One region of the Bradyrhizobium sp. KZN70725 genome, then DNA from elsewhere that is predicted to be linked to it. Evidence: predicted binding sites of a transcription regulator. Region 1 holds the regulator's gene; the other holds the start of a gene.
The links. The regulator LexA, encoded in region 1, represses DNA repair genes until DNA is damaged. The targets are predictions, from matches to a motif close to TGTTCNNNNTGTGTTCNG.
Positions count from the first base shown of each region.

Region 2: a site for LexA is predicted at 2,042-2,059, ahead of ACZBJS_RS33715 (single-stranded DNA-binding protein). Genes of this name have one in related genera too.

Region 1 is NZ_JBUYWT010000009.1:59,082-65,820, forward strand. Features, by position in the region: gene ACZBJS_RS11080 (serine hydroxymethyltransferase) at 1-562, shown strand, start outside; gene ACZBJS_RS11085 (hypothetical protein) at 650-805, shown strand; gene ACZBJS_RS11090 (HAD family hydrolase) at 1,242-1,868, shown strand; gene ACZBJS_RS11095 (molybdopterin molybdotransferase MoeA) at 1,895-3,106, shown strand; gene lexA (transcriptional repressor LexA) at 3,350-4,054, shown strand; gene ACZBJS_RS11105 (hypothetical protein) at 4,311-4,739, shown strand; gene ACZBJS_RS11110 (hypothetical protein) at 4,885-5,112, shown strand; partial or broken gene ACZBJS_RS11115 (ComEC/Rec2 family competence protein) at 5,109-6,739, opposite strand, start outside.
Region 2 is NZ_JBUYWT010000053.1:44,464-51,202, reverse strand. Features, by position in the region: gene ACZBJS_RS33725 (outer membrane protein) at 118-777, opposite strand; gene ACZBJS_RS33720 (outer membrane protein) at 1,035-1,781, opposite strand; gene ACZBJS_RS33715 (single-stranded DNA-binding protein) at 2,231-2,725, shown strand; gene ACZBJS_RS33710 (DUF2306 domain-containing protein) at 2,985-3,383, shown strand; gene gyrA (DNA gyrase subunit A) at 3,608-6,334, shown strand; gene ACZBJS_RS33700 (adenylate/guanylate cyclase domain-containing protein) at 6,505-6,739, shown strand, end outside.

The DNA of each region.
Region 1 (6,739 bases):
GCGTGGCGGCATCGTTCTTTGTCGCCGGGAGTTCGCCGGCAAGATAGACGCGTCGGTGTTCCCGGGATTGCAGGGAGGTCCGCACATGAACGTTGTGGCCGGAACCGCGGTCACGCTGAAGAAGGCTTCGACGTCCGATTTTCATGCCTATGCAAGGCTGGTCATGCGCAACGCGAAGGTCCTAGCCGAAGCGTTGATGGAACGCGGCATGACGTTGATCACCGGCGGAACCGACAATCACATGATGGTCGTGGATACCGTGGCCAGCGTCGGCGTGGACGGCAGCGCGGCCGAGAACATCCTCGACGCCGTTGGGATCACCGCAAACAAGCAGATCATTCCCGACGATCCGCATCCACCGCTCAAGCCGAGCGGCATTCGCCTCGGGACGCCGGCGGCGACCACGCGCGGCATGGGCGAGCCCGAAATGCGCCTGATCGCCGAACTCATTGCGGAGTCCCTCCGGTCGAAGGGAGATGCAGCGGTCGTCAAGCGACTGAGGTCGATCAGCGTCGAGATGTGCCGCGCTTTCCCCGTTCCGGGGATCGCGCCGCCCTCGTAGGCGGCCGACCTGCGTTCCTGTTCCGCGCCCGTCGCGTCACTCGGCAGGTCGTGAAGGTTCCCGGGGGAAGGACCGGAACGGAAATCGTTGCTGTTCGTTGGACCGCATGATCTCGAAGACGGAGCGTCCAACGCCGTGACCCGGAAAACCTTGCAAGCACGCTCGGAACAGGCGCTCGTCGTCATCATTCTCAGCACCGGTGCGCTGATCGGTTACCTCGGCTTGGCGCTGTCCAGGCTGTGAGAGCGACGCCGGCGGGCACCAAGCCGCCGGCAGGTATCAAGTCGCTTGGTACCCTGAAAGCGCGCGCGCGTGCCACTGAGTTGCCCGACGCGGCAAGCCAAGCCCCGTAGCAAAAATATAGGGTGAAACGAAGAGCAAGGCTCGGACAGACATGTCGCGAGAATGCGGATGTTTGACGCACAAGCGACGACACCCGCCGTCGTCCCGGCGAAGGCCGGGACCCCTTACCCCAATCTCAATTGTTGCGCGACGCTGGGGCCACGATCCCGTTCCTGATCAAATGCGGTGGTTATGGGTCCCGGCCTTCGCCGGGACGACGGTGGTGTGCGCGGGAACAGTCTCGCGATGGATGCAACGCCACGTACAATCCACACACCGGTCACTGAAATCGAGGACATTGCCGCCTGCCCGCAATTCTCGTACACGGTTTCATGCAATGACCTCGCAATTCACTCCCAACTCCGTCGACGTGCTGCTGTTCGATATCGGCCGCGTCGTGCTCGACATCAACTTTGACAAGGTGATGGCGCACTGGGCGCAGCATGCCGGGTGTGCGCCCGCCGAGCTCGCCACGCGCTTTGTCGTCGACGACAGTTTCAAGCATCATGAGATCGGCCGGATCGACGACGCGGCATTCTTCGAGAATCTGCGCCGGACGCTCGGCATCAACATCACGGACGCCCAGTTCCTCGAAGGCTGGAATGCGATCTTCACCGGCGAGATGCCGGGCATCGCCCCGCTGCTCGCGGCGGCCGCCAAGCGGATGCCGCTCTACGCCTTCTCCAACACCAATCCGGCCCATGTCGCGCATTTCTCGGTCACCCATGCCGAGCTGCTCAGCCATTTCCGCAACGTCTTCCTGTCCTCGAGCATCGGCTTCCGCAAACCCGACGCCGAGGCCTATGATCATGTGGTAAAAGCCATCGGCGTGCCGGCGTCGCGGATCCTGTTTTTCGACGACCTGGCCGCCAATATCGAAGGTGCGCGGGCCCGCGGCCTTTATGCTATCCACGTGACATCGACGGATGACGTGGCAAGGGCTTTGACCGCACTTGGAATTTGAAGATTAGGAATTGAGGAACTCTGAGCGTGGCCCTGATGCCGGTTGCCGATGCCCTGTCCGCCGTCCTCGCCGGCGCCGAACCGCTGCCGGAGGAGATGGTCGCGCTCGATGCCGCCTACCACCGCACGCTTGCGCACGACCTCGCGGCGCTCCGCACCCAGCCGCCGCAGCCGATGTCGGCGATGGACGGCTATGCGGTGCGCGCCGCCGATGCGGCTGATCTAAAGGCCCGGCTCAAGGTGATCGGCGAAGTCGCCGCCGGCCGGCCGTTCGACCGGACGGTCGGCGCCGGCGAGGCGGTGCGGATCTTCACCGGCGGCGTGATCCCCAATGGCGCCGACGCGGTGATCATCCAGGAGGACACCGCCGTCGACGGCGACCACATCACGATCACGGAGGCCGCCAGCGTCGGGCGGCACATCCGCCCGGCTGGGGTCGACTTCCGTGAGGGCGAGGTGCTGCTCGCCGGCGGCAGCCGCCTGTCCGACCGCGCGCTGTCGCTGGCGGCCGCCATGAACTATCCGGGACTTGCGGTGCGCCGCCGCCCGAAGGTCGCGGTGCTGGCGACCGGCGACGAGCTGGTGATGCCGGGCTCGCAGCCCGGCCCCGGCCAGATCGTCTATTCCAACGGCTACGCGCTGCGGGCGCTGGCGCGCGCCGAGGGCGCCGAGACCGTCGACCTCGGCGTTGCCGCCGACACGGTGGAGGCGACCACGGCGGGCATCCGCCGGGCGCGCGAGGCCGGTGCCGATGTCCTGATCACGACAGGCGGCGCCTCGGTCGGCGACCACGATCTCGTCAAGCGGTCGCTGGAAGCCGAGGGCGTCGACATGACGTTCTGGCGGATTGCGATGCGGCCCGGCAAGCCGATGATGCATGGCCGGCTCGGCGCGATGAGGGTGATCGGCCTGCCCGGCAATCCGGTGTCGTCCTATGTCTGCGCCTTCCTGTTCCTGGTGCCGTTGATTCGGGCGCTGAGCGGCCGGAAAGTGATTCATCATCGCCGCACGAGCGCCCTGCTCGGCCGCGACCTCGCCGCCAACGACCAGCGCGAGGACTATCTGCGTGCACGGCTCGAAGCGCGCGAGGACGGCACGTTGATCGCAACGCCGGTGACGCAGCAGGACTCGTCGTTGCTCGGGAATCTCGCTGCGGCACGGGCACTTCTCGTGCGCCCGCCGTTCGCGGCGGCGGCCGTCGAAGGCAGCGAATGCGAGATCCTGACACTGCCCGAATAGGGTTTTCGCGCCCCGCCGATTGTGCGTTGCCCGACACGTTCACCGGAAATTAAGTGGTTGCGGAACACATATCGAACATATAGTGTCCGTTCATGATTTGTTTCGAGTGCTGGTGTCTACATTCGGGAAGCTGCATGGAAGCAGGTGCATCGAGCACATGCTCCTGAGGTCAGGCCCGGCCTGCAGGCCCCACCAGAAGAGTCTCGGAATCGAACGACGCTATCAACCGGGGGAATACTCGAGATGCTCACGCGCAAACAGTACGAACTACTGCGTTTCATCAATGAACGTCTGAAAGAGGCCGGCGTACCGCCCTCCTTCGACGAGATGAAGGATGCGCTCGACCTGCGCTCGAAGTCCGGTATCCACCGCCTGATCACTGCGCTGGAGGAGCGCGGCTTCATCCGCCGTCTGCCGAACCGCGCCCGCGCCATCGAGGTCATCAAGCTGCCCGAACTCTCGGCCGGCGGCGGCAACGGTCGCCGCGGCTTCACGCCCAGCGTCATCGAAGGCACCCTCGGCCGGCGCGCCAGCACGCCGCCGATTGCCGAGGACGACGGCAACCGTCCGGTCGCGGTCCCCGTGATGGGCCGGATCGCCGCCGGTACGCCGATCGAGGCGCTGCAGACCCGCAGCCACACCATCAGCGTGCCGCCCGACATGCTCGGCGCCGGCGAGCACTACGCGCTCGAGGTACGCGGCGACTCGATGGTCGATGCCGGCATCCTCGACGGCGACATGGCGCTGATCCAGCGCAACGACGTCGCCAATACCGGCGACATCGTGGTGGCGCTGATCGACGAGGAGGAAGCGACCCTGAAGCGCTTCCGCCGCCGCGGCGCATCGATCGCGCTCGAGCCGGCCAACACCGCCTATGAAGTGCGCATCCTGCCGCCGAACCGGGTCCGCATCCAGGGCAAGCTGATCGGCCTTTATCGCAAATACTGAATTGCAAATACTTGCGGCGGCCGGGAACGAGCAACACGTCGGATCGTTCCTTGCATGATAGTGTAGCGTACGGCCTGCCCGATGCGCTCCGATACCTCTCGCGCAGCGTCGCGTGTTTGTGATCGGAGCGATCTCGGACCAGTCGTACAATCGCCCAGAAACGAGCAGACGCTCGTTCGCTATCGTCCACTCTGGTAGAGGCCCTAATGCCTCAAGGAGAGGCACGGGTCGCTACCTCGAAATGAGGAGCCATCCGATGTGTGACTATAGTCTGCACGCCGTGGCATCGCGCCCCGCCATTGTCGGAGAGACGCTGATCACGACGACGTTCCGCGGCACGTCGACCCGCGGCTTTGCTTCGGAGAATGACCCCACTGTCGCGGTCTGCATGCTGCCGGGCACCGAGCTCGCTTTCGCCGAGAACGTTCGCTACGACAGCCGCTGGATCTGGACCAAGACGCTGAACTATCGCGTCGGCGTATTCAACGAAGTCGAGCCCGACGTGCCCGATCGGCATCATGATGCGGTCGAATTCCCCGACGGCAGCCATGTGCTGGTGACCCAGCTGGTCGAGGGACAGCGCGTCAGCGTGCTGCAATTGCCGGCGCTGCATCCGCCGGTCGAGCAGAAGCCGAAGGTTGTGGAGCGGCGGCCTTCCGCATTCGCAACGCTGTTTTTGGGTTGAGCGCATCGTCGCCGTGGAATGAGCTGTTCGGCGGCGGATGACCTAAGCAATTTCGGGCGACCCCGGACTCCCGCTTCCGGGGCGCAGAAGGAGATTTGCGTCGGCCGGCACCTTGGCGCATCATCGGGTACCGAGGACGTGCGCGGTGGTCGATAAGGTCACATGGCAAAAGGCTGGACGCGTCACGGAACCGGGCCGCTACATGTTCCGGTTCGGTTGGCTGACGGTAACGGCCGACGACCTGAAAGTCTGGGAGCAATTTCCCGAGGCTTCCTTCACTCTCGTCAAGAAGCCCGACGCCGGCCCCGACTCCGACGAATACCATCTCGGCCTGTTCGAGCTGCCGAGCGCGCCCTTGCCGGACCACGGCTAATCATCGCCCTGCAGATCGGTCTCGGCCGGCGTCGCATCCACCGCAGGCCGCGGCGCGGGGGCGCGTAGCGTCGTCTCGCTCTCGCCGTCGCCGGGAACCGCCGGCGACCACGGCCGGTCGATCCCGCCGGGCTTGACCGCATCGACGACGTAGCCGTCCCTGCTCCGTCGCAGCACCAGCGCGCCGTGGCGGCGCAGCCGCTCGGCATCGATCACCGATGCCGCGCAGCCCTGCGGCGCCGGCCGCGCCGTCACGATCAGGCCTGCGCGCTCGCAGTCGTCCACTAGGGCCTCCGGCCGGGTCGCCAGCGCGACGAAGGCGCCGCCGGGTCCCTGGGTCACGCAGCCGCTGGCATCGCAGGAGACGCCCTCGCCGAGCGACGCATCGGTGGCGGTGCGCGCGTCGGCGTCCGCCGCCAGCCACTCCTTGACCAAAAATGCATCCTTGGCGCTGTGCATTAGATGCAGCCGTCCATCACCGCCACGCACCGCGACATTGCGGCCGTCGCCCGAGATCAGCACGTCCGGCTGCGGCACCCTGAGCGCCCAGACCGAGGCCACCAGCAGCAGCACCGCACCTGACCAGCGCAGCGGCGTGCGCAGCAGCCCGAGCAGGATGATGCCGGCGCTCGCTGCGATCAGCGGCCCGATGCCGAACGCCGCCATGCGGCCGACCGCGCCCGGGAGTGCGGCGCCCCATTGCGTCACCAGGATCATCCAGTCGATGCCAAGACCCATGATCGCCCAGAACACGCCGTCGAAGCCGAACGGCATGGCGACGAGCCCCAGCAGGCCGGCCGGCATCACGACCGCCGAGACCACCGGCATCGCCGCGAGGTTGGCGAGCAGCCCGTAGGGCGTCACGCGGTGGAAATGGAATGCGGCATAGGGCGTCGTCCCCAGCCCCGCCACCAGCGAGGCCAGCATCAGCATCGTGAGCTCGCGCCCGCCCCACAGCGCGACGCGCGCGGTCGCCGAATGGTCGGGCGACGCCAGCAGGTTCGGCAGCCCGATCTGCACCAGCGCCACCAGCCCGAGCGTCGCGGCGAACGACATCTGGAAACTGGAATGCACCAGCGCCTCCGGCGCGATCGCGAGCACGATCAGCGCTGCCACCGCCAGCGTGCGAAAGGTGATGGCCCGGCGGTCGACGATCACGGCGAGCAGCACCACGGCGGTCATGAAGAATGACCGCTGGGTCGCGACCTCCGCGCCCGACAGCAGAAGATAGAATGCGGCGGCGACCAGCGCGGCCGCCGCCGCCCATTTCTTGATCGGATGCGCCGCCGTCAGCGCCGGAAACAGCGCGAGCAGCGCGCGCACCGCGAAAAACACGACGCCGGCGACCACGGCCATGTGGTAGCCGGAGATCGACAGCACGTGGCCGAGTCCCGAGATGAACATCGCATCGTTGACCGGCGACGAGATCGCATCGCGCCGGCCGGTGAGCAAGGCGGTCGCGATCGCGCGCTGGTCGCCGTCGAGCGTGGTGCGAATCCGCGCGTCGATGGTGTCGCGCAGGCCCTGCATGAAGGCGGCGTAGCGCAGCGCAAAGCCGCCGGTCGCAGGCGGCTCCCTGGTCTTGACGGCGCCCATCACGAAGCCGGAGGCGCCGATGCCCTGGAAAT
Region 2 (6,739 bases), on a different contig from region 1:
CTTGACGCGAACCGCAATTCACTTCGCTCGAAAACGCGCTTACGCAAAAAGGCCGGCGTTAGGCCGGCCTTTCAGTGCGATCTGACCGCCGATGGCGGTCAGGCAATTCGCTCAGGCTTAGTACTTGGCGACGATCGGGCCGCCGAAGTGATAGTTGACGCCGAACTGGGCGCTGTGCAGCTCGAGCGTACCGGACGGCACGCCGAAATAGTTCTCGCTGTCGAGGCTGCGATACAGGTATTCGCCCTTGATCGACCACTGCGGCGCGATGAACGCCTCGACGCCGGCGCCGACGGTCCAGCCGGAGTGAAAGTTGCTCTGCGAGGCGGTCACGCCGAGCGCGGTGACGCTGACCTCGTTGTTGGCCCAGGCGTAACCGCCGGTGCCATAGAACAGCACCTTGTCGACGGCGAAGCCGAGGCGGCCGCGCACGGTGCCGAGCGAGTCGATCTTGCTGCGGGCGGTGACGCCGAGCGCGGAGACCGATGCGTCGATGTCAGCGCCTGCGGCGTCGACCTCGAGGCCGTACACGATGTTGCCGGCTTGCCAGTTGTAGCCGATGGTGCCGCCGCCGAAGCCGCCTTCCATGCTCGGGGTGCCGGAGTTCTCGCTGGCGTAGCCGCCGAAGCCACCGACGTAGAAGCCGGTCCAGTTGTAGATCGCGGCCGGCGGCGGAGCCTTCACGTAAGGCGCGCGTGCCGCCATGTCGGCGGCCATTGCCGGTGCAAAAGCGCTCAGTGCAAACATGCCGGCCGAGGCCAGCAAAACAGTCCTCATTTTCAAAGTCCCAGTCCCATTTTCTTGTTGTCCCTTCAGATATCTTGAAGAGAGCGTCACAGCAGTGTCGCGTGACGTGCTGGTGCTTTACAGAGAAATGCCGGAACGTGTGTATCCGCGAAACCACAACGCACCGAAAACGGCCCCGGTGAGGTGCGCGTGCACACGCAACGAAAAAGCCGGCGCACAAACAGGCGCGCAAACAAAAAGGCCGGCGCGAGGCCGGCCTTTCGTCTGGATCAATCGGCCTGGCGCGATCAATAGCGCGCGACGACCGGACCACCCCACTTGTAGTTCACGCGGACGGTAACGAGGTCGACGTCCTGGCGATCGCGGATGGTGCTGTTCAGCGTGCCGTTGGGGGCGATCAGGTTATAGGTCTTGTCCTGCATGAACAGGTGGTCGTATTCGATGCCCGCGGTCCAGTTCGGCGCGAAGCCGACTTCGATGCCGGCGCCGACGGTGCCGCCCCAGCGGGTGTCGCTGGCGCTGCCGACCAGCACGCCGGTTGGGGTGAAGTAGGTGTTGAAGCGGTTGTCGGTCAGCGCCGCGCCGCCCTTGGCGTAGAGCAGCACGTTGTTGACGGCGTAACCGATCTGGCCGGTGAACAGGCCGAACGCGTCGATCTTGGACTGGTTGGTGAACAGGCCCGGGAAGATCGCGCTGTTGTTGCTGCCCTTCAGGTCAGCCCAGTCGCCCTGCGCTTCGAGGCCGAACACCCAGGCGCCAGCCTGCCAGCGATAACCGATCTGGCCACCGGCGACGCCGCCGGTTGCATCATGGCAACCATCTGATGCGAGGAAGATGCCGGCCGGGAGCTGGTCCCAGCAATTGTGGCTCGAGCCCCAGCCGCCGTTGGCGCCGATGTAGAAGCCGGTCCAGTCATAGATCGGGGCAACCACGGGCGGCGGCGCCTTGGTGTACGGGCGCGCAGCGAGATCGGCAGCCGCGGCAGGCGCAGCAAACGCAATCAGAGCAACCGTACCGAGCAAAAACTTCTTCATTATCAATCCCCCAGCACCCCGATCGGCTTCCAAACGGTCCCGAAGCACGATCCCAGACGCGAGCGCCCGCGCCATGGTTGGAGCTATACGCTGATTCAACCGCAAACGCAGTCTCCCAAATGCAACACTCGCGGGAGAAGTATCGATAAGGCAAGCTGCTGATTTGTTTGTTATTCTCCTAAATCTTGCTGCCGAGCGTCGGCCTGCACCGAGATCGACTGCCGCTCCGACGGCACTGGCCGCTTCTACGGATGGTTGTGGCGAACAAAACTGGAACGACGCCGGATCCGATGCTATATCTCGAATATCGTGGATAACCGGCGCGACGGCAAAGGCGGCGAGCCGGCACCGGCGTATAGGGTCATCCACGACGCCTGCGACGTAAGTGGCGAAGGTTGAGAGTGGCGGCCGAATGTCCGGACGCCCGGTTTTTGAGTGGAGATGATGCGATGGCGGGAAGCGTGAACAAGGTGATCCTGGTGGGAAACCTCGGCAAGGATCCGGAAATCCGGCGGACGCAGGACGGCCGTCCGATCGCAAACCTTTCCATCGCCACCTCGGAAACCTGGCGCGACAAGGGCACCGGCGAGCGCAAGGAAAAGACAGAGTGGCACCGCGTCGTGATCTTCAACGAGGGCCTCTGCAAGGTCGCCGAGCAGTATCTGAAGAAGGGCGCCAAGGTGTACATCGAGGGGCAGTTGCAGACCCGCAAATGGACCGACCAGAGCGGCGTCGAGAAGTACTCGACCGAAGTCGTGCTGCAGGGCTTCAACTCCAACCTCACCATGCTCGACGGGCGTGGCGGTGGGGGCAGCAGCTTCTCCGATGATGGCGGCAGCGATTTCGGTTCGGCCGGACCGGTCAGCTCGGCGCCGCGCCGCGCCGTCGCCGCGGGTGGTGGCAGCAGCCGCAACAGCGACATGGACGACGACATCCCGTTCTGAGCAGCGGTCGCGCTTCCGTCGATTCCGTCAGGCGCCGTTCCGTGAAGATCATTTCCCGGAACGGTCGTTGCGATCGGCACCAGCAATTTCCTCGTGTGGAATATGAGGATAACCCGGTAACTCTCTGTCAGAACGTCGGTGGTTCGACGCAAAGGGATGCGGGTTCCCTGGACTTTGACACAGCCTGATGTAAATGATATTTACATTTGGCTGCGGCATTTGATGCTTGGCCGCGAGCTTCACCCGAGGGCCGGCCATCATGAGCCTCGCGCCATTGCTCGACACCGCGCCTGCGATCCCGCTCCACGCCTTTGCCGCGATGGCCGCCTTCGTGCTCGGCTCCATCCAGCTCGCCGCCCCCAAGGGCACGCTGCCGCACCGGACCCTGGGCTGGATCTGGGTGATCCTGATGCTGGTGGTCGCCGGAAGCTCGTTCTGGATCCATCAGATCCAGCTGGTCGGTCCCTGGAGCCCGATCCACCTGCTGTCGATCTTCTCGCTCGCCATGCTGGCGCTCGGCGTCACGGCCGCACGGAGCCACAATGTCCGCCGCCACAGGTTCACGATGATCGGCATCTTCTTTGGCGCACTGCTCATCGCCGGACTGTTCACCTTCATCCCCGGGCGGATCATGCACGCGGTGGTCTTCGGCCACTGACGGGAGAGACAAGTAGCGAATGGCGGGTGGCGAATAGGGGATTTTTCCATTGCTGTTCGCCATTCGCCACGCGCTTCCCGACCAAGCCGTGGGAACCTTGGCGCTCCCCCCGTAAGTGCATGAAAAAACGAACGGAAAAACGGCTTGCCGGAGCCGCGCAAGGGTGGTTATCAGGCCTCCGATGGGCTATATGATTCCCCAGTAGAACCGACCGGATTTCCCCTTTGTCCGATAACGACGACCACAAGCCCGGCGAGCCGCCGGGACCCTCAGATATTCGTCCCGTTTCCATCCTCGACGAGATGAAGAAGTCCTATCTCGATTACGCGATGAGCGTGATCGTGTCGCGTGCGCTGCCCGATGCGCGCGACGGGCTCAAGCCGGTGCACCGGCGCATCCTCTATTCGATGCATGAGCAGGGACATACGCCGGACAAGAAATACGTCAAATCCGCCCGCGTCGTCGGCGACGTGATCGGTAAATATCACCCGCATGGCGACCAGTCGATTTACGACGCGATGGTCCGCATGGCGCAGGATTTCTCACTGCGCGTGCCGCTGATCGACGGCCAGGGCAATTTCGGTTCGGTCGACGGCGATCCGCCGGCCGCCTATCGATATACCGAAGCGCGGCTGACCCGGGCGGCGCTCGCCGTGCTGGCCGACATCGACATGGAAACGGTCGATTTCCAGCCGAACTACGACAACTCCGAGAAAGAGCCGTCGGTTCTGCCGGCCCGGTTCCCGAACCTTCTGGTCAATGGCGCCGGCGGCATCGCCGTCGGCATGGCGACCAATATCCCGCCGCACAATCTCGGTGAGGTCGTCGATGCCTGCGTGGCGCTGATCGACAATCCGGCGCTCACGATCGACGAACTGATCGACATCATTCCCGGACCGGACTTCCCGACCGGCGGCGTCATCCTCGGCCGCCAGGGCATTCGTAGCGCCTACCATCTCGGCCGCGGCTCGATTGTGATGCGCGGCAAGGTGACGATCGACACCATCCGCAAGGACCGTGAAGCGATCATCATCACCGAGATTCCCTATCAGGTGAACAAGGCGACGATGGTCGAGCGTATCGCCGATCTCGTCAAAGAGAAGAAGATCGAGGGCATCGGGGACCTGCGCGACGAGTCCGATCGTGACGGCTATCGCGTCGTCATCGAGCTGAAGCGCGAAGCGGTGCCCGACGTGGTGCTGAACCAGCTCTACCGATTCACACCGCTGCAGACCAATTTCCCGGCTAACATGCTGGCGCTGGATTCCGGCCGTCCGCAGACGATGAATCTGAAGGACCTGCTCACCATTTTCGTCGCGTTCCGCGAGCAGGTGGTGACCCGGCGGACCAAGTTCCTGCTCGGCAAGGCGCGCGACCGCGCCCACATCCTGGTCGGCCTTGCGATCGCGGTCGCCAACATCGATGAGATCATCCGCGTCATCCGGACCTCGCCCGATCCGAACACCGCGCGCGAGGCGCTGATGTCACGCGACTGGCCGGCACGCGACGTCGAGGCGATGATCACGCTGATCGACGATCCCCGGCATCGCATCAACGAGGACGGCACGCTGCGGCTATCGATGGAGCAGGCCAGGGCCATCCTCGACCTTCGCCTGCAGCGCTTGACCGCGCTGGGCCGCGACGAGATTTCCGAAGAGCTCGACAAGCTGGCGGCCGAGATCGCCGACTATCTCGATATCCTGCGCTCGCGCGCCCGCGTGCAGGGCATCGTCAAGACCGAACTGGCCGAGGTGAAGCAGCAGTTCGCCACCCCGCGCAAGACCGTGATCATCGAGCAGGAAGGCGAGGTCGAGGACGAGGACCTGATCCAGCGCGAGGACATGGTCGTCACCGTGTCGCATGCGGGCTACGTCAAGCGCGTGCCGCTGTCGACCTACCGGGCGCAGCGCCGCGGCGGCAAGGGCCGCGCCGGGATGCAGACCCGCGACGAGGATTTCGTCTCGCGCCTGTTCGTGGCGTCCACGCACACGCCGGTGCTGTTCTTCTCGTCGCGCGGCCAGGTCTACAAGGAGAAGGTCTGGCGGCTGCCGATGGCCGCGCCAAACGCGCGCGGCAAGGCGCTGATCAACATTTTGCCGCTGGAGCAGGGCGAACGCATCACGACGATCATGCCGCTGCCGGAGGATGAATCCTCCTGGGCCAATCTCGACGTGATGTTCGCGACGACCGGAGGCACCGTTCGCCGCAACAAGCTGTCCGACTTCGTCGACGTGCGCCGTTCCGGCATCATCGCCATGAAGCTCGGGGAAGGCGAGGCGATCGTCGACGTCCAGATCTGCACCGAGCATGACGACGTGCTGCTGACCGCCGCCGGCGGCCAGTGCATCCGTTTCCCGGTCACCGAAGTGCGCGTCTTCACCGGCCGCACCTCGATGGGCGTGCGCGGCATTGCGCTGCCCGAGGCCGACAAGCTGATCTCGCTGGCGATCCTGCGCCATGTCGAGACCACCTCGGACGAGCGCTCGGCCTATTTGAAGATGCGCCGCGCCGTGGCCGGCGAGGCCGCGACCGAGGAGCCGGTCGAGGCCGAGGGCGAGGAGACCGCGAATGCGATCCAGCTGTCGCAGGAGCGCTATGCCGAACTGTCGGCGGCCGAGCAGGTGGTGCTGACCGTCTCCGTCAACGGCTATGGCAAGCGGACCTCGTCCTACGAGTACCGCACCACCGGCCGCGGCGGCAAAGGCATCGTCGCGATGAGCGTCAACAACCGGAACGGCAACCTGGTGGCGTCGTTCCCGGTCGAGGACGCCGACCAGATCATGCTGGTCACCGACAAGGGTCAGCTGATCCGCTGCCCGGTGGCCGATATCCGCGTCGCCGGCCGCTCGACCCAGGGCGTGATCGTGTTCGACACCGCCGAGGATGAGCACGTGGTCTCGGTCGAGCACATCCCTGAAGAGGAAAACGGCGAGAACGGCAACGGCGGCTAGCGCCGCCGTTTCGGAGAACCCCAGCCCGAATGCAGCCAACGGGCGCGCAACAGGCGCGCCCGTTGACAGGCTCCGCGAAATCCGGCGGGCCTGCCGTACGCCCCTAGCCCAAGGGCAACGCCCTATGCTTTGATGGGGTCCGGCGGATCTACCGATTTCGGGAGGCCGTTGTGACCGATCATCGCGTTGAGCGGCGGCTTGCAGCTATCCTGGCGGCTGACGTGGCCGGATATAGTCGGCTGACCGGCCTGGACGAGGAAGGGACACACGTCGGGCTGAGGGAGTGTCTGCGTGGACTCGCTGATCCCAAGATCAGCGAACACCGTGGCAAGGTCGTCAAGCACACGGGCGACGGCGTGCTCGCCGAGTTTGGCAGTGTCGTGGATGCGGTGCGTTGCGCCATTG